Regions from separate parts of the Echinicola marina genome, predicted to be linked through region 1. Evidence: riboswitches for the same ligand, from Rfam matches in the RefSeq annotation. Region 1 holds a riboswitch; each other region holds the start of a gene.
What was found. Region 1 has a riboswitch for S-adenosylmethionine ahead of KZP23_RS11530 (trans-sulfuration enzyme family protein). Riboswitches for the same ligand answer to the same signal wherever they lie in the genome.
Positions count from the first base shown of each region.

Region 2: another riboswitch for S-adenosylmethionine. It lies ahead of KZP23_RS17465 (homocysteine S-methyltransferase family protein); the one in region 1 lies ahead of KZP23_RS11530 (trans-sulfuration enzyme family protein).
Region 3: another riboswitch for S-adenosylmethionine. It lies ahead of KZP23_RS18795 (O-acetylhomoserine aminocarboxypropyltransferase/cysteine synthase family protein); the one in region 1 lies ahead of KZP23_RS11530 (trans-sulfuration enzyme family protein).
Region 4: another riboswitch for S-adenosylmethionine. It lies ahead of KZP23_RS12420 (hypothetical protein); the one in region 1 lies ahead of KZP23_RS11530 (trans-sulfuration enzyme family protein).

Region 1 covers NZ_CP080025.1:2,759,897-2,767,607, forward strand. The annotation lists gene KZP23_RS11530 (trans-sulfuration enzyme family protein) at 1-1,157, opposite strand, end outside; SAM riboswitch class I at 1,295-1,401, opposite strand; gene KZP23_RS11535 (SGNH/GDSL hydrolase family protein) at 1,489-2,166, opposite strand; gene KZP23_RS11540 (DUF4407 domain-containing protein) at 2,495-3,655, shown strand; gene KZP23_RS11545 (DUF5995 family protein) at 3,656-4,447, opposite strand; gene KZP23_RS11550 (Gfo/Idh/MocA family protein) at 5,149-6,360, opposite strand; gene KZP23_RS11555 (acetyltransferase) at 6,660-7,244, shown strand; gene KZP23_RS11560 (Crp/Fnr family transcriptional regulator) at 7,250-7,711, shown strand, end outside.
Region 2 covers NZ_CP080025.1:4,315,135-4,322,845, reverse strand. The annotation lists gene metF (methylenetetrahydrofolate reductase [NAD(P)H]) at 1-473, opposite strand, end outside; gene metH (methionine synthase) at 557-3,262, opposite strand; gene KZP23_RS17465 (homocysteine S-methyltransferase family protein) at 3,277-4,308, opposite strand; SAM riboswitch class I at 4,373-4,476, opposite strand; gene KZP23_RS17460 (hypothetical protein) at 4,572-5,885, opposite strand; gene KZP23_RS17455 (YbjQ family protein) at 6,135-6,455, shown strand; gene KZP23_RS17450 ((2Fe-2S) ferredoxin domain-containing protein) at 6,522-6,770, opposite strand; gene KZP23_RS17445 (DUF819 family protein) at 6,773-7,711, opposite strand, start outside.
Region 3 covers NZ_CP080025.1:4,627,100-4,634,810, reverse strand. The annotation lists gene KZP23_RS18805 (homoserine dehydrogenase) at 1-38, opposite strand, end outside; gene metX (homoserine O-acetyltransferase MetX) at 31-1,086, opposite strand; gene KZP23_RS18795 (O-acetylhomoserine aminocarboxypropyltransferase/cysteine synthase family protein) at 1,091-2,398, opposite strand; SAM riboswitch class I at 2,597-2,706, opposite strand; gene KZP23_RS18790 (hypothetical protein) at 3,187-4,212, opposite strand; gene KZP23_RS18785 (30S ribosomal protein THX) at 4,661-4,780, opposite strand; gene KZP23_RS18780 (M56 family metallopeptidase) at 4,885-7,332, opposite strand; gene KZP23_RS18775 (BlaI/MecI/CopY family transcriptional regulator) at 7,338-7,700, opposite strand.
Region 4 covers NZ_CP080025.1:2,965,817-2,973,527, reverse strand. The annotation lists gene KZP23_RS12430 (efflux RND transporter permease subunit) at 1-2,448, shown strand, start outside; gene KZP23_RS12425 (efflux transporter outer membrane subunit) at 2,451-3,947, shown strand; gene KZP23_RS12420 (hypothetical protein) at 4,569-5,060, opposite strand; SAM riboswitch class I at 5,187-5,318, opposite strand; gene rocF (arginase) at 5,769-6,719, shown strand; gene argS (arginine--tRNA ligase) at 6,739-7,711, shown strand, end outside.

The DNA.
Region 1 (7,711 bases):
GCTCTTTCTACGTCAGCGATGATGTCATCATGATGTTCCAGTCCCGTGGAAAGTCTGATCAAGCCAGGCAAGATGCCTACTCTTTCTCTTTCTTCTTCTGTTAATTTACTGTGTGTGGTGGAGGCAGGGTGCGTGATGATACTTCTGCTATCGCCCAAGTTAGCAGTGACAGTGATCATCTGCAATTCGTCTATAAACCTTTGTGCCCTCTCGATTCCCCCCTTTAATGTCAAGGTGATGATGCCACCTCCTTGCTTCATTTGTTTTTTGGCTAAGTCATACTGAGGGTGGCTCTTAAGGAATGGGTATTTTACAAATTCCAAGTCTTTGTTGTCCTGGAAATATTCGGCTACGGTAAGGGCATTGGAGCAGTGTCTATCCATTCTTACCGCCAAAGTCTCCATGCTTCTGGAAAGTATCCAAGCATTAAATGGTGAAAGACTGGGGCCGGTATGTCTGGTGAAAAACTGTACCTCTTGGATCAATTCCTTTTTGCCTAAGATCAATCCTCCCAATACTCTTCCTTGTCCATCTATGTATTTGGTGGCGCTATGGGCAACAATGTCAGCCCCCCATTTGGCTGGTTGTTGTAGGTATGGAGTAGCAAAGCAATTGTCCACAACCAGGATCAGATTATGCGCCTTTGCGAAAGCACTTACCCATTCCAGATCGATGATTTCCAAGCCGGGATTGGAAGGGGTTTCTATGAATAACATTTTAGTATTGGGCTGAACCAGTTTTTCCCAGTTTTGAATGTCGGAAATGTCACCATAGGTAGATGTAATGCCCCATTTTGGAAAAACCCTTGTGAGCAACTGATGGGTGGATCCGAATAGTGAGCGGGAAGCAAGTATATGGTCTCCTTGTTGTAAGATAGAGGCCATACTGCCAAACATAGCAGCCATACCTGATGCTGTAGCTATGCCATCTTCTGTACCTTCTGCTGCACAAACTTTTTCTATGAGGTCAGAGCTGTTAGGGTTGGCATATCGAGAATAGATGTTTCCAGGTATCTCATCTGCAAACATCTGACGGGCTTCTTCAGCACTATCAAAAGTAAAGCTAGAAGTCAGGTAAATAGGGGCAGAGTGTTCTCTTTGGTTGGATTTAGAAGAAGCGATTCTTATAGCTTCGGTTTCAAAATGCTTATTGGACATGATGGGATTTTTCAGGTTAGTAAAATTAATTAATGTCACAATTCGTACTTTTCCTTATACCGGACATGGCATATTTTATGTAAATACGATGGGGAATAGAGAAAAAGAATTGTGTACGTAAATGGATCATAATGTCTAATTTATAGTTCCCTTTAATTTTGGGCAGGTTTTGGCACCTTTTCGTTGTGGCGAATGGTTGCCAGAGGGTCAATGAGCCTGATCTCTCGCCTCTTCTTTATAAATCAGTTGCCTGAAGTGATACAAAGTAACATTAGCCTCGTTGAAATTCCAAACAATTTATATTTTGCGATCTAAAATTTCTTGTTGGGTACTATTGAGGTATATAGTTTTTTAGGACCGAGTACCATAGGTCATAGCCTTTATCGTTATAATGCAGCATGTCTTCGATGAAGATTTCGGGCATTGGTTTTCCGTTTTCATTAAGTGTAATGTCCCATATATTGATAAAAGACACTTTGTCCGTCTTTTTACAATAGATTTCCATTAACCTGTTGAGGGCTTCATATTGCTCTTTTAATTCCCATCTGGACGGACTGGGTTTTGGGCTGATGAAATGTATTTCTGCCTCTGGTAAACTTTTATGGATCTTTGTGACCAGTTTTTTCATGGTGTTAAGGATGGTGACGGGGTTTTTGCCGCTGGCAATATCGTTATCACCTTCATAGATAAATATATTCTGTGGTTGATACCTGATGATAAGTTGGTTGGCATAGAATAATAGCTCATGGGCTTGGGAGCCGCCAAATCCGGTATTGACTATAGTCTGATCAGGGAAATACTCTTGAATATCTGTCCATTTTCTAATACTGGAGCTTCCGGTAAAAAGGTATATTGGTTCTGCTGAATTTGGAATAGGGGTATTTTGAACGATTGACTCAACTTCTTCTTTGAATTTTTCGGGGGAATTTTGGGCTTGAAGTTGTAGGCTAAGCAATATGGTCAACAGGAAAAGGAGAGTTTTTGGGCTTGAATAGAATGGATTTGTCATGATAAAGCGTTTGGTTTTTTTAGAAAGTTATCAATAATGGATGAAAATTAGCTGTCCTGTGATCGGAAAATATGAATAAATCCCAAATTCGAACATTTTTCCGTACAGTAGCGGAGGTTGTACGCTGTTGTGTTTTTTGTCTTTGGGTGATTTCAAGATTGATTTTATAAGTTTTGAAACAAGAAAAGGGGGATTGGTGGCATTTAGGGTAGGATTGGTCACATTAATTATATATCCCTAGAAATCAAAAGTATCTTGAACGCAGAATTGCCCACTTTTTGATGATTAGAAGAGAAGTCAGGTATGGTAGTAAAGTTTAATAAAGATAATGGAGAAACTTAAGGATTTTCTGTGGTTTTGTAGCGGAGGCAATATGGCCTTATTAAGGAAATGTCCAACTGAATCCAATAAATATATTGGAATTGGAGGGGCTGTGTTTTTTACAGGTTTGCTTGCGGCTCTTTCCGGCGGTTATGCTTTGTTTACTGTGTTTGAAGTGTGGTATTGGACAGTTCTTTTTGGTTTGGTTTGGGGCTTGATGATTTTCAATTTAGACAGGTTCATTGTTTCTGGTATGAGGAAGCGGGAAAGCTTCTGGTCAGAATTGAGAGTGGCGTTTCCAAGATTGATTTTGGCGGTGTTATTGGCTATAGTTATTTCTAAGCCGTTAGAATTGAAGATTTTTGAAAAGGAAATCAATAAAAAGCTGGAGGCTAATAAGCTTAAGGATCTGGCCAGTTCTAGGGAAAATTTGATGGTTGTTTTTCCAGAAGTGGAAAGGCTGGAAAAAGAAAATGATTTGCTGAAGCAGGAAATACAGGAAAAAGCGGCTTTTCGTGATCAGAAACAAAAGGAATATGATTCGGAGCGTTTTGGGGAAAAGACGACAGGTACAACGGGGATTGTTGGCTTGGGGGTAAATGCTGAGAAGAAAGAGCGACAGCTGGATGCTGCTGAAGATGCTTTGATTCAGGTTCGTGAAAGAAATTGGGCGAAAATTGATAAAAATGAAGTCCAAATCAATCAAATACTGGAAGATAAAGAACAGGTTTTTTTGCAGCAAAAGTCAATGATCGATCAATATGACGGCATGGCGGCGAGAATGGATGCACTTGCAACACTTACCGCAGAGAGTAAGGCGATAGCTGCAGCTAATTTATTTATAGTTCTTTTGTTTGTGGCCATTGAAACTGCACCGGTTGTTGTTAAGTTGATCTCGAATAAGGGGCCTTATGATTTATTGTTGGATAAATCGGAAAGTGCTGTGGCTGTTTATGTTCATGAGCAGAAATTTAAGCTGCAGGAGGCAAGTGATATGCGCTTGAAGTATTTTTCTGAAACCAGTGCGTTAGAGAATAAACTAAAAATCCAGGACAAGAATCACCGTTCTGTTTTGATTTCAAAAACAGAACGGGATTGGCTGGAAGAAAAATTGGGAAAAAAACCTTCAAAGGAAGATGGTGTGGAAGTCGGTGAGGGGCTAGTATGATCAGGCTGTTTCCAGTTTGTTAAAAGAAAGTTGGAGAGGCATGTTTTCCTTTGAAATTACTTCTAGTTGGTCCATTACCCTGGGGACTGATTTCCATTCGGTCCAGCTGATGAATTTTGTGATCACACTTAATCTTCTGCCAGGCTTGGCGATTTTGTTTCCGATTTTCAGTATGGACAAGTCCCTATTGTTTAAGGCTTGGTCAAGGTTTGCTGCAATAGCGTATTCATTGGCAAACTTCCATGCCCCATCTCTGGCGATCTGAATGCTGAAATTGAGTAATACCTCATCTTTTCCATTGGCGAATTTGATCAAGAAACCAAAAATGGGTGATACTTTGGATAAGTTGGATTTTACTCCGTCTACCAGTTCGGATAATATGATGTTGATTTTATCAAAGTCATTTTTGATATCCAGAAGGTTTCCATTTTTCATTGTTTCGACGGCTGCTATTCCCAAATCAAGATTGATGTGGGCGTTAATTCCCAATAATAAATGTTGAAGGATGGTGGTGCCGGATTTTTCGGCTGTTTCAAAGGCACAAAACCAGCTTTTGCTAGGTTGTTTTGCTTCTAAATACAGGTTATAAGCATCAAAGAAACGTTGGGCGAATATTATATCCAGCTTTTCCATTCTTGCGTTGTCTTCGAATTCCTTGTTGATGATTCCTTCCTTGATTCGGATGGTTACTCTTCTGTAAAGAATAGCAAAAAAGCCAATTCTGCTGGCAGTCTGCTGGCAATCAAAGACGATCTTGTCCATTTTGCTGATCACTTCATCTATTGTTTCCATAGTAAAAAGTTAATTGAGAGAATTGTGAATGTTTATAATACCAATATAATTCTATTGTCCTTTGAAGATTTAAAGAATCTGGAAAAATATCAAGAAAAGGTGTTTGGGTGATAATATGGTTTTAATTAATGGTAGGGATATTTGCATAAACCGTTTTAGTATTTCTTTATGGTTAAATACAAGGTGTTAATTGTGTTTTGATGTGAAGGAGATGAAAATTGGAGTGGAAAATATTTTTGCGGTTTTATTGCGGTTAGAGATATTTTCATTATGTTTAAAGAAGTTTTGGTGTTAAAAACGAGGAATAAAGTCCTTTTTTCCAAAATATATGCGGCTGTTAGTCAGTTAAAATAAACCCATTCGAGGAATCCATGAGGCGATTCCTCTTTTTTTTGCCTAAATTTTACACTTGTTTTTGTGTGTTTTGTGTAAAATAATGGAAAACAGGTTGTTTTTTGAACTTGTTTTTGGGTTTTTGTCAAATCCATGTCTTTTTACAGCTTGGCTTGAGCCTGTTTTTAGTGAAAATATGTCTTTGTGGTCAGGATGGGCTGTTTTTTAGGCTAGATTTAGCAGGGAAGTGAAGATAAATGCGAATTTCGGTTCAATATTACGCCAGTGTTTTCAAATGGTTAAGTTTGGATAGAAAAAAAGCTGCACATTGAGGTGCAGCTTAAAATTTTATGCGAATCTTTTACGGCTTATCCATAATTGTATTCTGGTTTCCAGCTTTCGATAGTATTGTTATATGTTGAGTGGTTGGCCAAGTGGATACATGTTGCAGTGGTTGCTCCGCTGATCACATTAGAAGCAGGTGTTTCTTTGTTCATGATGGAATTATGAAAATCTTTCAAAGCATAAATAGTCCCATCTTTGGTTTTTTCGTCCAAAATAGGGATACCTTTTCCTTCTTTCCAGGTGAGTTTGGTAGCTCCAGATACCCCGTCAACTATTTGCAATTCCTCCATACGTTCTTTTTCTGGGTAAAAATACCCTTCATTCATTAAAAGGTCCACAGTGCCTTTGGTCCCTTTGATGCTGAATGAATATCCTTCACGAGCATTGCTGCAGGTGGCACCAAAATTCCCAATCATTCCAGCTTTTTCATAACGAAGGATCAGTTGGACATTATCAAAGGTTTCCCTTCCATCGTCATAATTATCAATTCCACCTGCGCCCATTATGGTGTCTGGATGGGTCTCAAAAGCCCAGTTGATAAAGTCTATTTGATGGGAAAGCAATTCTGCAGGTAATCCTCCGGAATATTCTTTGTACATTCTCCAGTTTATGGCTCTTTCTAAAGAAGGATCTGGTACTGGTCTTTTCCAGTTCCAGTTTCTGTCCCATCTAGAGTCGATTTGGGTGATTTTCCCAAGATAACCGGACTGGATCATATCTTTTACCTTATAGTAGAGAGGAGTGTACCGGTATTGGTGGCCGACTTGAAGCGTTAGTTTTGGATTGTTAGCTACTAACTTGACTAACTTTTGTGCTTCAGGGATGTTGTAGGTCATGGTTTTTTCCAAATAAACATTTTTTCCCGCCTCTAAAGCAGCTTTTGCGGGAGCATAATGCATGTTTAATGGAGTGGCAATAATGACGGCTTCTATTTCCTTTAGTTCAAGAAGTTTTTCGTAATCTTTAAAGGCTTGGAATTTGATGTCGGGGAAACTTTCTCTTGCCTGTTTTAATCTGAAGTCCAAATTATCACAAATAGCGACCATCTCAAATTGATCAGGCATTCTCTTCATTACGTGCATAATACCTTTGCCTCTGTCGCCACAACCTATAATTCCTATTTTTATTGGACCGGTATTTAATCCGGAAGACTGGTAAGCAGCTACTAATTGTTGAGGAAGTACTGCTCCTCCTAAAATAATGCCCCCAGTTTTCACGAAATCCCTTCTGTTCATTTGATGATATGTTAAGTTGTTGGAATTTTTTTCTGTTTTCAAATTCTTTAAATATATAAGAATATGATTTTAAAAAAAAGCGGTAATATTTGAATGGAAATTTTTTGCTTTTACTTAATCTCAGAAGATAGCTATTGGAAGTTTAAAAGTTTTATTAATATTCGCGGTGTCTAAAGGGTGGTTTGGAATGAGATAATGATTGTTTGGTCGGAATTTTCTTAATTTATTTTGGACTTTATTCTTAAAATGAATTCTGGATTAGTTAGTTTTATTTATATCAATGAAAATGATTTAACAGCATGTATATTTTTGGAGCTTCGGGACATGGGAAGGTGGTGATATCTGCATTGGAAAGTAGAGGGATTCATATCAGCGGTGTTTTTGATGATAATGAAGCATTGAAGACCTGTCTCCATTATCCCGTAAAAGTTTATAATGAAATAGAAGATCATCATGACAATAGTTTTATCATTGCTATCGGTGATAATGTAGTTAGAGAAAAAGTGTATGAACGCTTGGGAAGAGGAGCTTGGTATGGTGTGGTAATTCACGAAAAGGCAGTGGTCAATGATTATATACGATATGAGGAAGGGACGGTGGTCATGGCATCAGCTACCGTACAGCCAGGTACACAGCTAGGCAAGCATGTGATCATTAATACATCCGCTGTGGTCGATCATGATTGTCTGATTGGTGATTTTGTTCATATTGCGCCTAGGGCAACCTTGTGTGGAGGTGTACAAGTGGGCAAAGGGAGTTTGGTGGGGGCAGGAAGTACGGTGTTACCGGGAATTCAAATTGGGGAAAATTGTACAATAGGTGCAGGAGCAACGGTGCTAAGGAATGTAAATGATGGGGAAACTGTTTATGGAGTAGTAAAGTAATAAAAATGGATGTTTTAGAGATTAAAGATAAGCTGACAGGCATTTCCGATCGGGCATTATTGGAAAAAATTGCTTCTGAGGGGAGTTTGATGAGAATTCATGCTGGGGAGACTATCATGGAACCAGGACAATTTATCAAGTCAGTTCCTATAGTCATAGATGGAGCCATTAAGGTGTTGAGAGTGGATACGGAAGGCAAAGAGCTCTTCTTATATTATTTATATCCAGGCCAGACATGTGCATTGTCATTGACTTGCTGTGATGTGGCTAAGCCCAGTGAAATTAGGGCGGTGGCAGAAGAAGATACTACGATCATTAATATTCCTGTTAGATTGCATGAAAAGTGGAGCGAGGAATTCAGGCAATGGAAGGATTTTGTTACACAAACCTATCAAAATAGATTTCAGGAGATGTTGAAGGCTTTGGATGCGGTGGCTTTTTTGAAAATGGATCAGCGGCTGGCATTG
Region 2 (7,711 bases), 1.6 Mb from region 1:
TTTCCATTATTCATACCGACTATCTGGCTTACCAGCTCATTGGTATAATTATGTCCATTTTCATCCGGAACAAATCTACCTTCGGACTTCGGGGCATCCCCTCTCAAAGCAAGGATGTTTTCTACTCCAATAAAATTCAGATCAATAAGGGCATTTTCAGTATCTTCTTTGGAAAATCCACCGCAAAGGATATGGGGTACTGCATCTACTTTGAACCTATTCATCAGGGCTGCACATATTCCTACAGTCCCGGGTCTCTTTCGGGTACTTACCTTTTCCAAAAGTCCGTTAGGATGCTTTTTATAAATGAATTCTTCCCTGTGGTACGTTACATCTATAAAAGGTGGGTTAAAGTCCATTAGAGGCGAAATCCCATCGAGCATTTCGTTGAGGCTTTGTCCTTTTAGAGGAGGTAATATTTCAAATGAAAAAAGGGTTTTCTTCGCTTGCTTAATGTGTTCGGTTACTTTCATTATTCTATATGGTTGTCATAAGACCTATTGGATATTTATCATCAGTTAAAATATCCAACAGGTCCACTGGTCAAAGCTAATCTTTATTGCATTACTGGATTCAGTTTTGGATTGTAGGCCAAATTAGGCGCAAGTAGTTTTTCTGCCTTTTCCTTAGATATTCCTTTTCTATGGGCATAGCTTACGACTTGGTCCTCGGCGATTTTTCCCAATCCAAAATATTTACTCTCTGGATGGCCAAAATAAAATCCACTTACGGATGAGGTAGGCAACATGGCAAAGCTATCCGTTAATGCAACTCCAATTTCCCCTGCCTCCAAAAGCTCAAATAGGGTGATTTTTTCTGAATGTTCAGGGCATGCAGGATATCCTGGAGCAGGTCTGATTCCGGCATATGCTTCTTTGATCAATGACTCATTGTCAAATTGTTCCGACTTGGCATATCCCCAGTAATTTTTTCGCACCTCTTCATGCATGTATTCCGCAGCAGCCTCAGCAAGCCTGTCGGCAAGGGCTTTTAACATAATTTCGTTATAATCATCCGTTTTGGCCTTGAATTCCTCTACCTTTTCATCCATCCTTAATCCGGCGGTAACGGCAAATCCACCAAAATAATCCACTTGATCCGGGTGAAGGTAATCTGCTAAAGACCGATTCGGAACCCCCTTACCTTTTTTGCCTTGTTGTCTAAGAAAATGAAAGGTGGTGGCTGTATCCTGATGGTGCTCATCCAGAATGGTAATATCATCACCTGATCTTCTGACTGGATATAAACCTATAACCGCCTTGGCATCCAACCAAGATTCATTAATGATCCTGTCCAGCATATCATTGGCTTCATTATATAATTTCAACGCCTGCTCCCCTACTACCTTATCTTTAAGGATTTTCGGGAATTTCCCGGCCAACATCCAAGTACTGAAAAATGGTGTCCAGTCTATATACTTTCTTAAGGTCTTAAGGTCAAGGTCAATCACCGTTCTTCCTAGCTTAGCAGGTGCTACGGGATTGAAACCTTGCCAATCAATAACTGTATGGTTGGCTTTTGCCTCTTCATAGGTAGCCAATTGTTTGGCTTCTTGTTTGGCTTGGTGAGATTCCCTCAATTCCTGATAAGTAGCTTTCATTTTTTGGTGAAAAGCTGCTTTAGTTTCTTCACTGATTACTTCACCGGCTACTGGAACAGATTTAGAAGCATCCATCACATGCACCACAGTGCCACTATATACCGGATCGATTTTTACAGCTGTATGGATTCTACTGGTGGTTGCTCCACCGATCAGCAATGGAATCTTCAATCCTTGGCGTTCCATTTCAGAAGCCACATTGACCATTTCATCCAATGAAGGGGTAATTAATCCGCTTAAGCCAATGATATCCACCTTGTTTTTAATAGCTTCATCGATGATTTTTTGGGCATCTACCATTACTCCCAAATCTATGATTTGGTAGCTATTACAGGCGAGCACTACGCCCACTATGTTTTTTCCTATATCATGGACATCACCCTTTACGGTAGCTAGTAAGACCTTTTTGATAGAACTGCTTCCCTCGTCGAAATCTGCATCACCTGCCTTAGGCATAAAGGGTTCCAAATAAGCTACTGCCTTTTTCATTACACGGGCAGACTTCACCACCTGTGGCAAAAACATTTTACCTGAACCAAAGAGATCCCCCACGACATTCATACCATCCATCAAAGGCCCTTCAATGACTTTTAGTGGACTATTAAGCTCCTGTCTGGCCTCTTCAGCATCTTGTTCTATAAAATCAATGATACCTTTCACCAAGGAATGTTCCATACGCTTGGCTACAGGATCTTCCCTCCATGCTTCACTTTTGACTTCTTTTTTCCCTGATGACTTGACCGTTTCCGCAAAATCCAACAATCTTTCCGTGGCATCATCCCGCTTGTTCCAAATGACATCTTCCACATGTTCCAGAAGATCCTTTGGAATATCATCATATATTTCCAGCATGCTTGGATTGACAATTCCCATATCCATTCCATGTTGGATAGCATGGTAAAGAAATACGGCATGCATAGCTTCTCTTACAGGATTATTTCCCCTGAATGAAAAGCTCACATTACTTACACCACCACTTACTTTAGCCCCAGGCAGATTTTCCTTGATCCACTGGGTGGCTTTGAAAAAGTCTATGGCATTGGTTTTATGTTCTTCCATCCCTGTGGCTACAGGGAATATATTTGGATCAAAGATGATATCCTGAGGGTTAAACTTGACCTTTTTTACAAGGATATCATAACTCCGCTTACAGATATCGATTCTTCTTTGGTAGGTATCAGCTTGGCCATCCTCATCAAAAGCCATTACCACTACAGCCGCTCCAAATTTCTTGATGACCTTGGCCTGGCTGACAAATTCTTCCTCACCATTTTTCAAACTAATGGAATTGACGATACCCTTACCTTGGATACACTTAAGCCCTGCAAGGATAATATTCCATTTTGAACTGTCAATAACTATTGGAATCCTGCTGATTTCAGGCTCAGAAGCCAAAAGATTAAGGTATTTTACCATGGCCGCTTCACCATCAAGCATCCCCTCGTCCATACAGACATCAAGTACCTGAGCACCGCCACGTACCTGATCCAAGGCCACTTCCAAAGCCTCGTCAAACTGTCCATTAAGAATTAATCTGGCAAACTTTTTAGATCCTGTAACATTCGTCCTTTCACCAATATTGACGAAATTCAATTCAGGGGTAAAAACCAAAGGCTCTAGCCCTGAAAGCTTCAAAAGATCATGTTTTTTATTATTGTCCATTCCCACTCTTCTTCTTATGCAAACGCTAGTTTTCTGGGTTCATATTTTTTACTGACTTCGGCAATCACCCTAATATGTTCGGGCGTAGTACCGCAACAACCACCCAAAATATTGATCAGGTCGTCTTTTAGGAATTCTTCCACTTGGTCCGCCATCTCGTGTGCTGTTTGGTCGTATTGTCCAAATTCATTGGGTAATCCTGCATTAGGATAGGCACTGACATAAAAAGGTGCCTTATCAGCCAAAACCTTAAGATATGGTCTTAGTTCTTTTGCTCCTAGGGCACAGTTCAGCCCAATACTGATCAAAGGTACATGTGACAATGAAATTAAAAAAGCCTCTGTAGTTTGCCCAGACAAGGTCCTTCCTGAGGCATCTGTAATGGTACCTGAGATCATGATCGGTATGCCCCCTTCATCAGGATCTAATGGAATGCCTTTTTCTTCATAGACTTCCTGAATAGCATATACGGCTGCTTTGGCATTCAAGGTATCAAATATGGTTTCCACCAAAAGTATATCCACACCTCCATCAATGAGCCCCCTGATCTGCTCTGCATATGCTTCTGCCAACTGATCAAAGTTTACCGCCCTGAAACCGGGATCATTTACATCTGGGGAAATTGAAGCTGTTCTATTGGTAGGTCCAATGGCACCAGCGACGAATCTTGGTTGATCGAGAGTTTTTTCTGAATAGGCCAATGCGACCTCTTTTGCTATTTTTGCTGAAGCTACATTTAATTCGTAAGCTAAATGAGAAAGGTCATAATCTTCCTGTGCAATAGAAGTACTGCTGAAAGTATTGGTCTCTAATATATCAGCACCGGCATCCAAATAGGCTTCATGGATCTGCTTGATCACATCAGGTCGACTGAGGGAAAGTAGATCATTATTGCCTTTTAATGATTTTGGGTGACTTTTTAGTGCTGCAGTTCTAAAATCATCCTCTTCCAATTGATACCGCTGTATCATGGTCCCCATGGCACCATCAAGGATCAAAATTTTCTTTTTAAGCTGCTGAAGTAATATATCCGTTCTAGTATTCATGCTCATTGTTATTCTAAAGCTTATATCGAGCAAGAACCGGAAGAAAAATGAAGCATTTATCTGCCGCTCATCTTTTCCTGTCTTACTCAGGATGGGAGTTAGCACCTTGGTATTGTTCAGGTTGCTAAGACGTCACTGGGCCCTTCCCTCGGTCTTTCTCGATAAGCAATCCCAAAGTTAACAGGAAAAGATGGAAAAAAATTGCAAAGAAGATATTTTATTTAGATTTCTATTTGACAACAGAAAAAATCGGTTTATTGGACTTAGGGTCTTATTCCCAAGCCGAATTGTAGAAAAGGCCCGGCCATATAACTGGACATGTTCACATCTGCCAACTTATAATTTGCCAAGGGGATTTCGTAGCCAGCTGTGATTGAGTACTTAAGTGCCAATTGTGATTTTTTGGAAAGGCTGGAAGCATAGGACAAAAAGACTTCAGGTTTTGCCATTAACCCTCCTTTTTTCAATTCCCCATCATATTCAGGAAGGTCTATCAAGCTAGGGAAATCCAATTTGTATTTATGCAATAATGAATACCTCAAAGAAGCGTAGCCCAATCCCCCCATCATCCCGAGTTCCCAGTTGTTCAAATCCAAAAGTTTGTGTCCTAAGTTGCCATACACCCTTGTACTACTCAAACTTTGATGGTAGGATGCATTGGCATCACCGCTTTGATTGGCATTATAAAGGTCCACACCATACATAAAGCCCCTGTTTTCTCCGACAATTTTCACACCGATATTGGTAGGCCAACCATCCAACTTTTGATACCCATTATTGACCAGGTAGTTATTGAGAGATTTGGGCTTGGTAAAATGAAATCCATAAAATAGGTTTAGGGCCAAAGTAGCATCCCGGTAGAAATAGTTGGATTCGGGCAAAGTAATGCCAGCCCCTATTCTAAGGAAGGGACCACTTTGTATATTGTCAAAGTTCATCCCTTTAATTTTCCATGATTCTTCAAATGGATTGAAAGAATATCCAAACTTGGCCGAAAGACTTATTACTTCTTCAGCCGACAACAAATCAAGGTCATAACCAAGTTCAAAACCAATTTCAGTCAGAAAACTCCCGAAATTCTCAGCCCCTTTGTTAACATCGTTTCTTCGCAATATAAAACCTTGGGCAGGGGCTGATAAAAAAGCATCCATTGATTCTGGGGCTTGGTCCTTGAGCATTTGGAAGTTCATATACCCCATGCCTATGGACATGAAATGAATGAGTTGTACTTTTCCCTCTTCAGTAAAGGCATATCCTACATTTAGAAATACCCTACTGGTCCGATAATCAATTATATAATCTCCATATTGCGTATTTAATCCATTATTTTGATAGATCTCTGTGCCAATAATAAAATCGTTAAACCTCGTCTGATAGCCGAGACCAAAACTTCGGTAACTACTTGAGATTTTCGAGTCTCCCCTATCTTCCAATAACTTATTAAAATCCAAAAGAGGTGCTCCTGATATACCATAGAAAAAATTGGCACTGGTCCTTTGGTACAAATTGCGCTGTTGGGCTAAAAGGCTGTTTCCCCACAGCAATAAAAGTATTATCGAAACTAAAGATCTTTTCATGTATAGATATTTCAACTCAAAATTAAAACTTTAATTAAGGATATGGCCATTTTGACCTCCAAAATCCCCGTGAAACGTGAATTACTATCAGGTCCCTAAATATCCTATAATGATCGCCAAGTATATTTCTGAGCAAATAAGCAAAAAAAGTGCCTTGAGGAAATGTAAAATGATGGATCAATTCTCATTATTTCAATTTATATTTAGCCTAGAGAAAGTAATAATTTTGAATCAATTAAAAGAAAAACAATGATTACTACTACAACACCACATATTGAAGGACATGAAATCAAAAAATATTGTGGAATAGTTTCAGGAGAGACCATTATTGGGGCAAATATTTTTAGGGACTTTTTTGCGGGTATTACTGATATTGTCGGAGGAAGGTCCGGAGCTTATGAAAAGGTACTGAAAGAAGCAAAAACTACCTCATTAAGGGAAATGGAAATGCAAGCTATGGCTTATGGAGCAAATGCCGTCGTTGGTGTGGATCTGGATTATGAAACAATTAGAGATGGCATGTTAATGGTTACGGCCAGCGGAACAGCCGTGATTACTGAGCCCAAATAAATCATAGTGCTGCTGTACATATCTTATATACAAACATGTACAGCAGCACTTTTTAGATGATTGGTATCAATGATTTTTATTTTCCAATACTGCCTTCAATTTTTCCTTGGTGGATTTTTTTATCACCTCGTTGCTTACAACACTTATTGGTCCGGATTTACAAAAATCCATGCATTTTGTTTTGACAATCTTATACTTACCCTTATGATCATCCAGTTTGGTCAAGTCCTTTATATCTTTCAATAGGCTCTTACAACCGTTTTTTTTACAGTCGGTTCCTGTACATACAAATATGAATTTTCGGAAAAGGGCCATAGTTAATTTGATACGAATTGTAATAATAAGCCACAAATATACGCACCATAAGTCCCAACGGCATAGCCAAATACAGCCAACAATACCCCAACTGGGGCTAAAGATGGATGAAAGGCTGAAGCTACAATCGGTGCTGAAGCTGCTCCCCCTACGTTGGCCTGGGAACCAACCGCTACAAAGAAGAAAGGTGCTTTTATAAGATACGCAATTATTAGCATTATACTGATATGAACAAGCATCCAAACTGCCCCAACAATAAACAAAGATGGGTTATCCAAAATGGCAAACAGATCCATTTGCATGCCTACTGTGGCGATCAGTACATACAATAAAACACTGCCCAAACGTGAGGCCCCCACTCCTTCCAAATTCCGTGCCTTGGTGAAGGACAAGATTAGTCCCCCTGAAGTAGCGATCACCACTATCCAAAAGAAAGTAGAATCCAGGGCATATTTTTGCAGCTGTGGATAATTGTTTCCTATCCAAGGCGCCACATAATCTGCTATCCAATGGGAAATTCCTGTAATCACAAAACCCACCCCCAATACTTTGAAGGTATCACCCATATTGGGGATTTTCATAATACTGCCCCGATATGCTTGTATATTTTTCTGTAGCTCTTCGATAGCTGAACTGTCAGCTTTGAATATCTTATCTATTTTTTGGGGATTTGCCGCCCAGAAAAGTAAAAATGCCAACCATAGATTGGCGATCACTACGTCCACGGCAATGACAGAACTGAACAGTTCAGGGCTAGCACCGAAGGTCTTGAGCATGGCCGTTTGGTTAGCACCACCGCCTATCCAGCTGCCTGCTACTGTAGCCAGACCTCTCCAAACCTCATCAGGACCAACCCCTCCTATAACGGAGGGATCAAAAATAGAAACTAATAAAACGGCAATAGGGCCACCCAGAATAATCCCCAAAGTTCCGGAAAGAAA
Region 3 (7,711 bases), 1.9 Mb from region 1:
ACAACGCCAAAGCCAAATAAGCCAATCTGTTTAGCCATTATTTTCCAGATAAAAAGATTTTAAAATATAATTTAACTGCTCATTTTCAACCAAGAAGGCATCATGTCCATATATGGAACTGATTTCTCTATAAGTGCCATTTGGCACATTTTTACTGATAAATTGGGATTCCTCTTTGGTAAACAGGAGGTCTGTATTGATGCCGATGGATAGGACCTTGGACTTGATCTGTGAAAGTGCAGCTGCTGTGCCTCCTCTGCCTCTTCCCAAGTCATGGCTGTCCATGGCTTTGGTCAGCACCCAATAAGAGAGGGCATTGAACCTATTGGCCAATTTCTGTCCTTGGTACCTAAGATAGGAACTGACTTTAAAATGGTCGGTTTTCTCTTCAGTTTCGCCTTGGCTGGCCTGAAAGATATCTTGGTGCCTATAGCTCAACATGCCTATGGCCCTGGCTGCTTCCAGTCCTTTTTTGCCTGCATCAGGATGGTTTTGTCCCCAGGTACTGTCAGACTCTATGGACATTCTTTGCGCTTCATTGAAGCCTATGGTCCAAGGGGAGGTCTTGGCATTGGAAGCGACAATAATGGTGTTTTTAACGCTTTCGGAAAGTTTATATGACCATTCCAAGGCTACTTGTCCTCCAAGGGAACCGCCAATCACCGTATCTATTTGCTGAATGCCAAGGTGCTCTCGAAGCCTGTCAAAGGCATTGGCCATATCCCTGGTAGAAAGGTTAGGAAAGTCATAATAATATGACTTCCCTGTGTTAGGGTTTTCACTTAATGGCTGAGTGGAACCGTAACAAGATCCTAGCAAGTTGGCACAGACAATGAAGTATTTGGTAGGGTCGAAAAACTTGTCTTCTCCCACTAGTCCACTCCACCACTCATGGACATTGGCATCTCCAGTAAGGGCGTGCAGTACCCAAATAACATTGTCTTTTTTAGGGGTAAGGTGTCCTTGGGTAGTATAGCTCAGTTGGAAGCCTGGAAGGCTCTCTCCTGAATCCAACTTCAATTCTTCCTTACAATGGAAAACTTCTTGGCTCATATCGGTAATCAGATACGGTGATTGTAAGTTCATTTTACTATTTTATTTTTTCAAAGGCAGCACTTAGGTCAGCTTTGATATCATCAATATGTTCTATGCCCAATGACAAGCGCAATAGAGAAGGGGTAACCCCTGCGGCTAGTTGTTCTTCATCGCTGAGCTGTTGGTGGGTGGTTGCAGAAGGTTGAATAATCAAGGTCTTCGTATCGCCCACATTGGCCAGGTGGGATACCAGTGAAAGGTTATTGATAAAGTCAGCAGCAGCTTCTTTATCGGCTTTCAATTCAAAACTCAATACACCGCCAAAACCATTGGTCAGGTATTTTTGGGCCAAAGTATGGTAAGGACTGCTTTCCAAACCTGGGTAATTTACTTTCTGTACTTTAGGGTGATCTTCCAACCACTTGGCAATGGCCAAGGCATTGTCCACTGTCCTTTGTACCCTTAATGAAAGTGTTTCCAATCCTTGGATAAGCTGAAAGGCATTAAATGGACTCAATGCAGGACCAAAGTCTCTGAGGCCTTCCACTCTTGCCCTGATGGCAAAGGCAATATTGGGCAATCCCAAGGGGTTGTTTTCTCCGAAAGTCTCCCAGAAATTCAGTCCATGGTAACCTTCAGAAGGCTCAGAAAACTGAGGGAACTTGCCATTGCCCCAATTATAATTTCCTCCATCTACAATTACACCACCGATGGAGGTTCCGTGACCACCTATCCATTTGGTGGCAGACTGTACCACGATATTAGCGCCATGGGCCAAGGGCTTGAACAAGAATCCAGCTGCTCCAAAGGTATTGTCTACCACTAATGGAAGATCATGTTCCTTGGCCAGTTTTGCAATATTTTCAAAGTCTGGAATATTGAATTCTGGATTCCCAATGGTCTCTACATAGATGGCTTTTGTTTTATCATCTATACGTGCTGCAAGATCAGCGGCCTTATCACTTTTGGCAAATCGGGCATCTATTCCAATTCTTTTGAAGGCCACCTTGAACTGGTTGTATGTTCCTCCATATAGAAAAGGAGAGGAGACGAAATTGTCACCCGCTTGTAAAATATTATTAAGGGCGATAAACTGTGCAGCTTGTCCTGAAGCAGTTGCCAGGGCAGCTACACCACCTTCTAAAGCTGCTACTCTTTTCTCGAAAACATCCGTAGTTGGATTCATGATCCTGGTATAGATGTTTCCAAATTCTTTTAGGCCAAAAAGGTTGGCTCCATGTTCTGCAGAGTCAAAAACGTATGAAGAGGTTTGGTAAATAGGTACTGCCCTTGACTTTGTTGTTGGGTCTGGTTCTTGTCCAGCGTGGAGCTGAAGGGTCTCGTAATGATAAGTTTGTGACATGTTTGTAACTTGTTAGTTAATTGACAAAGAAATTTTTAAAGAAGTGGTATTAAATAATAATGTGCCCGGATTAGAAAATTAAGGGCATATATTTAAGATTGTGCATTGATTTGATGCACCTATAAAAGTTGAAATCTGAAAATGCTGCTTGTTGCTTTGTCTTTGCTGTAATCCTTATTGTAAAATTCATATCTTAAGAATTTATATTTCCAAACGAGGATATTCACGTTTGGCAGGAATTGGCACCTTGGATTTTCCAGGTTGCCAGAGGGTCTATGAGCCTGTCTCTCACCTCTTCTGTATAAATCCTGAACTTTTAAAAAGTAAAGGATAGCACAAAGTAACTATTCAAATTTTGAATTTGCAAGCTTTCGAAAAATACTTTTAATTAATTTTTTCACCTTTATATAACCTATTAAACCAATAGGGAAAACGGTTTTTAAGAGAGAGGGGAGGGCAAAGGAGTCAATGGTCCATTAAATCAGTTTTTTGCGTCCGAAAGTATTTGAAAGTTTTTGACGATGTGTCTATTTCAGTTCTGAATAGGAGCAGTACTTTCTCTCTAAAAAGGATTAAATTGTTTTATAATCAATATTGAGGGTGAAATTATTTTTCATGAATCAAATGGATTTGACTGGGAGAGACAGGGAAACTTAGTAAAAAATAAATGAAGGCTGTCTCATTTGTTCAATTCCCGGGTCATTTTGATCTTCTGGGACCTGGACAAGGTCCCAATCATGAATTTTGAGACAGCCTCTTGTCTGCTTATTAATTAGGAGTGGCGTGGATTATTCTTCGTGGAAATAAACTGCAGAGGCACCCGCTACCTGCTGATTAAAGGCAGGGCTGGGGTTACCGTTACTGCTGAAATAGTTATAAGCCAGTACCTTTCCGCCCCCATTGGCCCTTTCTGCTACAAATATCATTTGAGATTTTGCACTGTATGCGACATCTACCGGATTACCAAGGAAGGTGTTGCTGCCTTCAATCCTTGCTTGTTGGGCCATCGTAATAGTGCCTCCATTGGCGGTAGCGTTTAACTTATTACTAAAATCAGTAATGATCGTAACCGCTCCATCATTATCAGATCCCGCATCGCCTATATCTGTCAATGCCATCAGGTCATCTTCCTTAGAATAAGTAAGTCCATGGGTTCTTATTATTCCCTCAATGGTCACTCTTTTACTAGGATTGATCATGCCGCTTGAATTGGAAAAGAAGTTGGTAAATACCGCCAGATCACTGTCTTTATCTACAATGGCATATAGCGTATTTCCCTCTATGTGAATTCCCCAAAGGGCAAAGTCCACGGCAAATGTCTTTTGTAAAGTAAAACCTGAAGAGGTCTTTTGGTAAACGTATAGGCTGCTTTGGTTGCCATTGGCCGCGACGGGTGAATCGGCCACTACCACCATATCATTACTAACGGCTATTTCCCTGCCACTTACGAATCCACCTGTAGTGTTTATTCCCAAGGAGATGGAAATCCCAGTGCTCACCATCGATGACATGATATTACCGTAAACATTCAGGGAGTTATCCGAACGTACAAGTTGGATGATCTCATCTGATTCAGCATCATAATAAATACCATCTGCATCTGTACCAGCTGAACTTGTAATGGTAGTGGTAATATTATTTTCATCAGAAAAATCGATAATGGAGACTTCCCCGCTGGTATTGGAAGAAACAAAAAGAGAGGCTACATTATTTTCAGGCATGCCCATATCGTCATCATTGTCGCAGGAGATGTTAAAAAGGGCAGTGGTTGCCAGTAGACCAATAGCTAGAAATTTGTTTGTTTGTGTTTTCATAGTAGTAATTAGTTGATCATTTCAGCTATTTACGCACTATGCAGCTGTTTTGGATTAAGAAAAAAGTGAATTAAATGTAAATGCGATTGGCTAAGTAAAATTAGGATAGATTTGGGATCAAGCCGAAAGCCGAAAAGCTGGGGGAAAACAATCTGTTTTAGCTTTGATATGCGCTATTTATTAACCACAGATGGATAAAGATAACACGGATATTTATTTATAATACATCTGTGCTCATCCTTTACCCAATTGACTGTCTAGGCAGGTCTGTGACTTAAACTACGCTTAATCTGACAAGGGTAGACAAAATTTAAGTTTGAAATTATTCACCCCCAGAAATATTGCTTGACCCTGGATTTGATCGGTACAGCAAGAGATTTGTGTGCAGGAAAAACAAAAGCCTGAGTTAGAATTTCAGGCTTTTGTTTGTATAGTTGGTGATCGTGGTTTATTTGTTTCCCAGTTTTTCTTTTCTGGTTTTGATATTCTGATTTTTGTGAGGTCTGCTCGCTCCAAAGGTTCCTCTGTTGATTTTTCCTCTTTTGGTTTTCATATCTCCTTTTCCCATAGTTTTTTAAGATTTTTGGTTTAAGAATTTATTAATGCCTAAACCCTAAATTAAGGAACAGGTACTGGAAGACCAAAGAGAATGGCAGATTTCCAAAAGTAGGCTTATTCTTTAGTAGTAATCAATATCACACCATCCTGGGCCTTTGAACCGTACAAATTGACAGCATCTCCGTTTTTAAGAACTGAAATTGAAGCAATGTTCTTGGGGTCCATTTTCTTCATTTCCTTATCGGTATAAATAATTCCATCTACCACATAAAGTGGTTTTTTATCAGCAGCCAGTTTTTCAGTGATTTCTATTTTTGGAGCTTCCTCTTCCACGCTTGAGGAGCCCTTTAAGGATTGATCAGGTAATGGAGCACCTTCTTTTAAGGTGATTTCTACCACGCCATTTTTACCTTTTTCATTATATTTATCAACGGCTTTATCTCCCTTAAGTACATTGATGCTCTCGATGTCAACTGGAGAAATCTGGCTGATGATTTCTTTATCATACTCCTTTCCATTGATAAAATATTTGGCTTGATTGAGGTTTTTTGTTTCTTGTTTATTTACAGAAGCCCCATCAGTAGGAGAACTTTTTGCTTGGGCACCATAGCCTATGACTACAACTTCATTCAAACGGTTTGATTTCTTCTTGGTTTGATCATTAAGAGCAAATATGATAGGCACTCGCATTCTAACGTTGACGGCAGTGCCGTTTTGTTTGCCAGGTTTCCATTTGTCTGCATTTTTAATAACCCTTAAGGCTTCTTCATCAGCGCCGCTACCAATACCCCTAAGGATTTGAGGATTCTTGAGTTCACCGGTTTTGTCCACGACAAATGTCACATAGACTGTGCCTTCAATACCCTTTTCCTTGGCTTGTTCTGGATATCTGAGGCTACTGGCCAAGTAATCATTCCAATTATTCATACCACCATAAGGAGCAGGCATGTCTTCCACCACATCGAAGACTTCATTGCTGCTCTTCTGGTTAGGTTTATTGAAGAAGGGGCTTTTTTGTGCTGTTTCACCTCCCGCTACTTTGAATTTTACTGGCAATACCATTAAGGTATTGATCGCTTGTCCATTGTCCATTCCAGGGTTCCACTTGGGCATGCTCTCAAGACTGAACATTCTCAATACCTCATCATCCAGTCCCATTCCCATAGATTTTTTGATGCTGGGTGAGAGGATATGTCCTTCTTTATCTACCACAAACTCTATATAAACAGTTCCTTTCGCACCAAGCTGCCTGGCTTCTTTTGGAAATTTTAGGTTTTTGGACAAATACTTGTTCCAAGTTTCCATTCCACCTTGGGGAGCAGGCATGGAGTCTGCTGTTTGCTTGAGATTTTCTATTCCGTAATCTTTGGTAAAAGAAGAGTTTTGCTTGAAAATACTGAGCATTTCCAATACTTTGCTGTATTCATCATTATCTGAGATATTGCTGATTTCATATTGTAAATCACCAAATTGTGCAGTGATTTTGCCCTCTTTTAAAGATGATACATATTCATAATGTTTCGGAGATTTGATCTTAACGACACGGGTGTTAACATTAATCGAATCTTGTGCCGATACTATTTGCTCTCGGATGGAATTGATACTTAAACTGGTGAATTCCGATAAAAGGCCATCTGAGTTAGTGGTTTTCATGGAAACCAATCCCAATAGGATGGCTGTCAAGGGGATTACCATTAGCAATTTGAACCAATTGGTCTTTTCTGCTTTTTTCATCATCATAATTCGCTTTAAAGTGGTTGATCTTATAAAATGGTTGCCAATAGGAAGATCAAGTCCCTTGAATGCTATTTTGACGATTAGATTAGTATAAGAGTCTTTGTTGGCTGTTTGTTTTACCACATTGGCATCAGCTGAATATTCATGTGTATCGATGAGAGCTGTTCGCATCAAGTGGATGCCTGGGTTGAACCAAAATAAAATACTTAATATTTGATAATAGATCATGTCCCAGGAGTGGCCCTGTTTGATATGTTCTATCTCATGTTTAATGATCTGTTCTTTTTCTTCAGGTCGAAGGTTTTGGGAATCATCCCAAAATAATTTGTCGAAAAAGGAGAAGACGGGGGCAAGACCAAAAGTAGGGATGAAAAAATAATTTCCCTTTAGTCTGTAAACTGTTTGGTACCAGCCTTTTTCTTTGAGCATACGAAGCTGCAGCAATTGCCAAAGAAGACGGCAAGCAAGCAGAGTAGCTATCAAAAGGTAACCAATAAATAAATAATCCTTCCATTCCAACAGGATGGGAAGCTTGGTGCTGCTGACCGTTACTTCAGGAAGGCCAAATGTCCCGACGATGTCCTCCTGGGATGCATTGGCGGTAAGGGATTGCAGGAAGTCTGTTTCCTCCAATGAAATAGAGGGCTTTGAAAATTGAACGGGGATTTCTATCAGTGGAAACAAAAGTGCCAAAACAGGGGAGACCAAAAGGAAAATTCTGGTGAGGCTGAACACTTTCTCCCCTCTGAGGAAACACCAATAGATCCCGAAAAAAAATAAGAGGCAGAAGGTACTCTGCCAGATATAGTTCACCAAATGTGCCATGTGACTTATTTTACGTCATCTTTTACCTCATTCATTAACTTTTCAAGTTCATTGATGTCCATGTTTTCGTCCTTTGCAAAGAATGAAGCCAACTTGGAAAATGAACCTCCGAAATACCCAGAAAGTAGGTTTTTGATAGAAAAACTCCTGTATTGATCTTTGGTGACTATCGGGTAATACTCATGAGACTTGCCATAAGCTTTGTGTTTGACAAAGCCTTTTCTCTCTAAGATACGGATGATGGTCGATACCGTATTATAGGCTGGTTTTGGCGCTGACATTTTTGCCAGGATATCTTTGACGAAACCTTTCTCGATATCCCATAGAATCTGCATGACTTGTTCTTCGGCTCTTGTTAATTCTCTCATCTTATATAATT
Region 4 (7,711 bases), 210 kb from region 1:
GGCAGGTTCAATACTCCAGAGCAGTATGAAAATATTGTCATCAAATCCAGAAAAGACGGTTCCATCCTTTACCTAAGGGATATTGCCAGAATCGAATTGGGTGCCACCAACCTGGCCAGTGACAACACCGTAGATGGCAGGCCTGCAGCCACCATCAATATCACGCAAACCAACGATTCGAATGCCAAAGAAATAGATGAAGAGATCAGGAAGGTCATGGAACGCATCTCCAAAAACTTTCCTGAAGGCATCACTTATAATATTTCTTATTCGGTAAGAAATCAGATTGACGAATCAATGGACCAGGTAATTCACACCATTGTGGAAGCCTTTATTCTGGTGTTTATTGTGGTGTTTATCTTCTTGCAGGACTTCAGATCTACAATCATTCCGGCCATAGCCATACCGGTTTCACTTATCGGTACCTTCTTCTTCTTACAGTTATTGGGATTCTCCATCAATGTATTGACCATGTTTGCCATGGTGTTGGCGATCGGTATAGTGGTGGATGATGCCATCGTGGTGGTAGAAGCTGTCCACCACAAATTGACGCACGATCGATTGCCTCCGAAAAAGGCTACTATTTCAGCCATGAAGGAAATTTCCTCTGCGATCATTTCCATCACCATCGTTATGGCAGCAGTATTTGTTCCTGTAGGCTTTTTGGAAGGTCCCGTTGGAATGTTCTATAGACAATTTGCCTTCACTTTAATATTTGCCATATTAATTTCAGCAGTCAATGCACTTACGCTAAGTCCTGTGCTTTGTGCGCTTATTCTAAAGCCTGAAAAAGAAGTCGAGGATAAGGATCTCCCAAAAGTAAAAAGAGTCCAAAAGAGGCTCTTCACTGCTTTTGAAACAGGTTTCGAATCTTTCACTCACCGGTATGTAAAAATCGTAAAGTGGTTTTTGGAAAAGAGGACCGTGGCTATTTCGGGGCTGGTTTTGATATTGGCCTTGACGGTTTTCTTATTCAAAAACACTCCAAGCGCCTTTATTCCTTCTGAAGACGACAGTTTCTTGACATATTCACTGGTAATGCCCCCAGGTTCTTCCCTGCACAGGACCAGGCAGCCACTACAGGAAGCCGATTCGATACTTAGAAATCATCCAGCGGTTTTGACCGTGAACAGTGTATCAGGCTTTAATGTCATTGAAAATGCGCGAAGCCCATCCTTTGCAATGGGGTATATTTCCTTAAAACCCAAATCTGAGCGTGGAGAGGTGAAGGATCTAGATGCCCTTAAGCTGGATTTAATGAACAGGATGAAAGACATCGATGAAGCAAAAATCAATGTCTTCTCCAGACCAACTGTTCAAGGTTTTGGTGAGTTCAATGGACTTGAGATGGTTATTCAAGACAGGGTTGGTGAAAGCTTCACTGAATTCAGTGCTACAGCTGACGCCTTTATCCAAAAGCTTATGGAAGCTCCTGAAATAGAAGACGCTTTTACCAGCTTCAATGCCAATTACCCACAATATGAGGTAGAAATCGATTATGTAAAGGCAAAGAGCATGGGCGTAGAAGTGCAGGACATGATGCGTTCCATCCAAAGTTATTTTGGGAGGGTGCAATCTGGAGACTTCAATAAGTTTGGAAGGCAATACAGGGTTTATATGCAAGCGGATGTAGCTTACCGTGAGGATCTTCAATCCATGGATGCCATTTTCGTCAGGAACAACAAAGGTGAAATGGTTCCGGTCAACACGCTTATCACACTAAAAAGGGTCTATGGTCCGGAAATCGTGAACCGATACAACCTGTTCAATTCCATTACGATCAATGCTACACCGGCTGAAGGCTATAGTTCCGGAGATGCCATGAACGCCATTGAAAAATTGGCAGAAACCGAACTCTCTAATAATTATAGCTATGAGTGGACAGGAATGAGTTTGGAAGAAAAAAGCTCTGGAGTACAAACCGCGGTAATTTTCATACTCAGCTTGGTATTTGTCTACTTCCTGCTCGCTGCACAGTATGAGAGTTATTTCCTCCCATTTGCGGTATTGTTTTCTTTACCATGTGGGCTTCTGGGTGTTTTTATCGCCATCAACCTGGCCGGTATCAACAATAATATATACGTACAGGTGAGTTTGATCATGCTCATCGGACTATTGGCAAAAAACGCCATATTGATTGTTGAGTTTGCCAATCAAAAGCGAAAAGAAGGTTTTTCCATATTTGATGCAGCCGTAGAAGCGGCAAGATTAAGGATCAGACCGATCATTATGACTTCTTTTGCTTTCATCGCTGGATTGATTCCTCTGATGTGGACAGAAGGTGCCTCAGCTGTTGGAAACGAGTCTGTCAGCGTAGGTGCAGCAGGAGGCATGTTCGCCGGAATGATTTTGGGGATTTTCATCATCCCAAGTTTATACATGATCTTCCAAATCATCCATGAAAAAGTAAGTGGAAAAGTAAAGCAGCTTGAACCAGCTACAGCTTAATTATGAGAAACAAATTAGATAGATATAAATCGAGTCCTGTTTCGTCTCTATTGATCATTATCCTGGGCATTGTGATTTTGACGGGATGTAAAGCAGGTAAAAACTATGTGAAACCCGACTTGAATTTACCTGCTACTTTTCGGCATGTAGACTCTGACTCTGTTCAGGTAGATTCCACAGCTAAAACAGCTGCTATAAGGAATATTGCTGAATTGACTTGGGAAGAGTTCTTTGAAGACAGTATCTTGGTCAAGCTGATCAATAAGGGAATGCAAAACAACCCTGGCTTACAGCAAGCAAATGGTCAAATGAAAATAGCTGAGGAATATCTTAAAAAATCCAAAGCCAATTTCTTTCCTGAAATTGCAGTGGGTCCGAGCTATGAGTCCCGAAGGTTTTCTGATCAATCCTATGCACGCCCCAATAACAAACATTATGAGGGTGTAGAAAATCCTCCATCGCAATGGTTTTTGGAGCGGTCAAGAAATATGTTTTCCATGCAGTCCAACTGGGAGATAGATCTATGGGGAAAATTCAGGAGAGAAAAGGAGTCTAGCCTCGCCAAATTGATGCAGCAGGAATCCTTCCAAAAAGCAGTAAAGACGGATCTTACCGCACAAATTGCCACTGCATATTATAAACTGATGATGCTCAAGGAACAGCTGGATGTAGCAGAATTTAACCTCAGGCTAAATGACTCCACGTTAAGTATAGTGGAACTCCAATATGCCTCAGGCATGGTTTCTTCATTGGCCATCACACAGACGGAATCTCAGAAACTGATTTCCGCTTCACTAGTTCCACAAATCGAGAAACAAATCGCCATTCAGGAAAACAACCTAAGTCAGCTTTTGGGAGAATATCCAGGCGAAAAATTCCTGGTAAAAAGGGATTTGGCAGACATCCAGCTGCTAAGTGAAATTGCAGTAGGCGTACCCATGGAATTAGTCAGAAATCGACCGGATGTGATTGCCTCAGAAATGAACCTTATCTCGGCCAATGCTGATGTGGGCATTGCCCAAGCCATGCGCTACCCGTCATTGAAAATCGGGGCTGATATAGGCTTTGACGCCTTGAACGCCGGTGACATTTTTAGCCCTACAGCCTTATTCGGCAGATTTGTTGGTTCATTGACCCAGCCTGTCTTCCAAAACAGAAAGTTAAAAACTAATTATAAAGTATCACTGATAGAAAGGGACAATGCTGAATTGGCCTTTCGAGAAAAAGTCATCGGAGCTGTCACAGAAATCTCCAACAAACTCATCAGTATTCAAAAGGCCGAAGAGGAATACAATATTGCCAAAGAAAGGCTAAAAAATTCCAGAAGAGCAGTAAGAGACTCCTATTTATTATTTAGTAGTGGTTATGCCAATTATCTAGAAGTGATCAATGCCCAAAGCAATGCCCTGGACACTGAACTCTATATGGTAGATGTAAAAATGCAATTACTTATCGCCAATATAGAGTTGTACAGAAGTTTGGGTGGCGGCTGGAAATGATAACACAGACTCATCTCCAACAAAAACATACCCTAAACCAACTAAACGCCCTAAGGTCAAATCTGGCCTTGGGGCTTTTTGCTTCAACTAAAAAATACAAACAGTCCGTATCCAGGACCAAGCTGAAAAGATGGGGGAAAACAATCTATTTTAGCTTTGATATGCGCTATTTATTAAATGCCGTTTATTTATGGGGCCAGATTGCAAATCTGGACCAGAAAGGAAGCTTTTGAACAAAAAAGAGGGCTAAACCCAGCTTTACCCCAGCTTTGATACAGCTTTGCCCCAGCTTTGGTATTACTTTGGGACAAGGTTGGACCAAGCCGAAAAGCCAGGGAAAAACAATCTATTTTAGCTATGCGCTATTTATTAACCACAGATGGATAAAGATGAACACGGATATTTATTTATAATTCATCTGAGTTCATACTTTTACTCAATTGACTAGCTAGACAGGTCTGTGACTTCAACTACGTCTAATCCAATAAGGATTGGACAAAATTTAAGCTTGAAATTATTCACCCCAGAAATATTGATTGACCCCGCAGCCAACAACAAAACGCCCCACTTAAATAAAGTGGGGCGTTCAGTATGGTTATTATTAATGGTCTATTATTTATTCTATAAGCTCAACTCATTGAGCAACAATTTTTCTTCAAGTCGGTGTTTTTCTTGATTTACAAGCACTTTTTTCAACACTTTCTTGAACCTGATTTCTTCATTCACAATTCTAAATACCTTTTCAAGATATTCTTTGGCTACTGACTCGTTGTTTTTGTAAAACTTCAAAGAAAAACTTCTTTTCTCATGAACATTCTCCAAAAACACTTCCTTAGGCTGACCAGCCAAAACAATTCCTCTGAACAATGCATAGTGATCAGCCAATTCAGCATCTAAGCTGAAATAGACTACCTGAAAGCTTTTATTGGAATTTTTAAAATTGGCGAAGTCAAAAGCCCCCTTTCCTTCTACTTTAACTGCATCATGCTGCTGTAACCAATCAAACACATTGATATTGGATTGATCCTGTACATTATTTCTGATTACAGATTTAAAGCTAAAGGTATTTTGATTAATTACTGAAGTATTATAGTTAGAAGCTGTAGCTGTCATGGTATGTCTTTTTTAAATTGTTATTAGTTGTTAGAATTTTGGCTGCGTTGAGATCTTTCAACAACAGCAGCGTTTTGAGCCATTCAATAAGTAGTCCTGCATTCGCTGTGTTCCCATCTTCCTTTTCATTTATAGATCCTTTAATTGTTTTAGGCAGGATTTAGCACCTTTTCTCCCCGCCATCCAATAAGAAGGTTCGAGAGGGATAGGTTGCTATAGGTTCACTGAGCCTGTTCTCTCCCCTATTCTTTATAAATTAGCTACTTACCTCAGCGGCTTTTCACTAATAACTTCTTCAAAGGTAAAACATTTTTTCTAATTTACTAATATCCCTATAGATTTTGTAGGGTTTTATTTTCATCATTGTGATTGCCCCATTAATATTCAGACAATCAAAACCTAATCCACATTCAATCAGACCACATTTTTCCAAGGCCAAATGAGTTAAAATTATTTTTCTTCCGTAAAAAATATTCTATCAATCCCTTCTTCATTACGCAAAAGCAGATCATATTTTAGAAAGCCTTTAGATCAAACCACCCTATATGACCTACACCATAGTCATCCAAGGCTTACATATGAATATTTGGAAGAGTCATTTTAAAGCCGCTTCCTATTTATGCACATTTTTAACTACTTTTGTGGGGATCATTTTACATCCATGGTTGATGTATACCACAACCCAAATAAACCGAAGAGAAAAAGGTCATGAGAAACATTGAACTGGTAGAAGTAAGGTCAGAATTGGCAGCAGGCACCAGAGGCGCAAGTTTAGGAATAGATGCGCTAAAAATCGCCAGCCTGGACAAAAAGTCAAACTTTTTCACCAAGTTTGACCCGATCAGTGTACCCGATGCCAATAATTATCTATGGAAAGACAATATCTATCCAAACGCAAAATACATTGACGGGGTATATGAAGTCATCAATAATGTCCATGATACCATCAAGGCCCTAAGATTGGAAAAAAAGTTTCCAATCATTCTAGCAGGAGATCATTCTACTGCTGCAGGAAGTATCATGGGGATAAAATCTGCAGCCCCTGACAAAAGGTTGGGCGTGATCTGGATCGACGCACATGCAGATATCCACAGTCCCTATACCAGTCCTTCAGGAAATATGCATGGAATGCCATTAGGCATGTGTCTCCAGGAAGACAATCTAGAAAACAGGGTCAAGTCGCCATCAGAAGAAGAAATTCAGTATTGGGAGAAACTCAAAAAAATAGGGGGTGATTTTCCAAAGATCAAAGCGGAGGATATCGTTTATATTTCTGTAAGGGACACTGAGGAACCTGAAAATGCATTGATTAAAAAGCATGGTATTAAAAACTTCACTACCAAAGAAGTGAGAACAAAAGGAATATCAGAAGTTGCCCAGGAGGCCTTGGCCCTATTAAAAGACTGCGATCAAATTTACATTTCCTTTGATGTGGATAGTATGGATAGCAATATTTCCAAAGGAACTGGTACTCCGGTACCGGATGGTTTAAGCGTAGATGAAGCCATCCATTTAAATGAAGAATTGATAAAAGATAAAAGAGTTTGCTGTTGGGAAATTGTAGAGGTTAACCCAACCTTGGACTCGGAAAATGTCATGGCTGAAAATGCCTTTGATGTTCTGGAATCCATGACCCATTCATTGGTAAGCAACTTTTAAGTATAAATTTAAAATAAGAATGACCATTCAGAAACAAATTCTCCAAGCCATCAGCCAAGCATTTGCGGCCACTTTCGATCATCAGGTGGATGCTGAATCAATTGCACTACAGCCAACCCGTAAAGAATTTGAAGGAAATTACACCTTTGTGATGTTTCCCTTCTTGAAATTCACCAAGATGAAACCTGAGGACAGTGGTGAAAAAATCGGGCAATATTTGGTGGAGAACTGTGAAGTAGTTAGTGCCTATAATGTGGTAAAAGGTTTTTTGAATATTTCTGTTGACGAGCAATCATGGCTTGAGGTATTTCAGAAATTATATAAAAATAAAAACCTCGGACAGCTTCCTGCAAAGGGCGAAAAGGTCATGGTGGAATTTAGCTCTCCCAATACCAATAAACCTCTCCACCTTGGTCATTTGAGGAACAATTTCTTAGGCTTTTCAATTTCTGAAATTCTTTCTGCAAACGGTTATGAAGTTATCAAAGCCAACTTGGTCAATGACCGGGGTATCCACATCTGTAAATCCATGGTGGCTTACCTACACTTTGGTGATGGCGAAACCCCTGAGACTGTAGGATTGAAAGGAGACCATCTTGCCGGAAAGTATTATGTACTTTTTGACAAAGCCTATAAGAAAGAAATTCAAGCGCTCATGGAAAAGGGCCAGACAGAAGAAGAAGCTAAAAAACAGGCTCCTTTAATGCTTGAAGCCCAAGAAATGCTCAGAAAATGGGAAGCAGGAGATGAAGCTACAGTTGAGCTATGGAAAACCATGAACAGTTGGGTTTATGAAGGCTTTGATGCTACCTACAAAAAAATGGGGGTTAGTTTTGATCAATATTATTATGAATCCGACACTTACCTCTTAGGAAAAAACATTGTGGAAGAAGGGCTTGAAAAAGGTGTTTTCTTCAAAAAAGAAAACGATTCTGTATGGGCAGACCTTACTGATGAGGGATTGGACGAAAAACTGGTCCTGAGAGGTGATG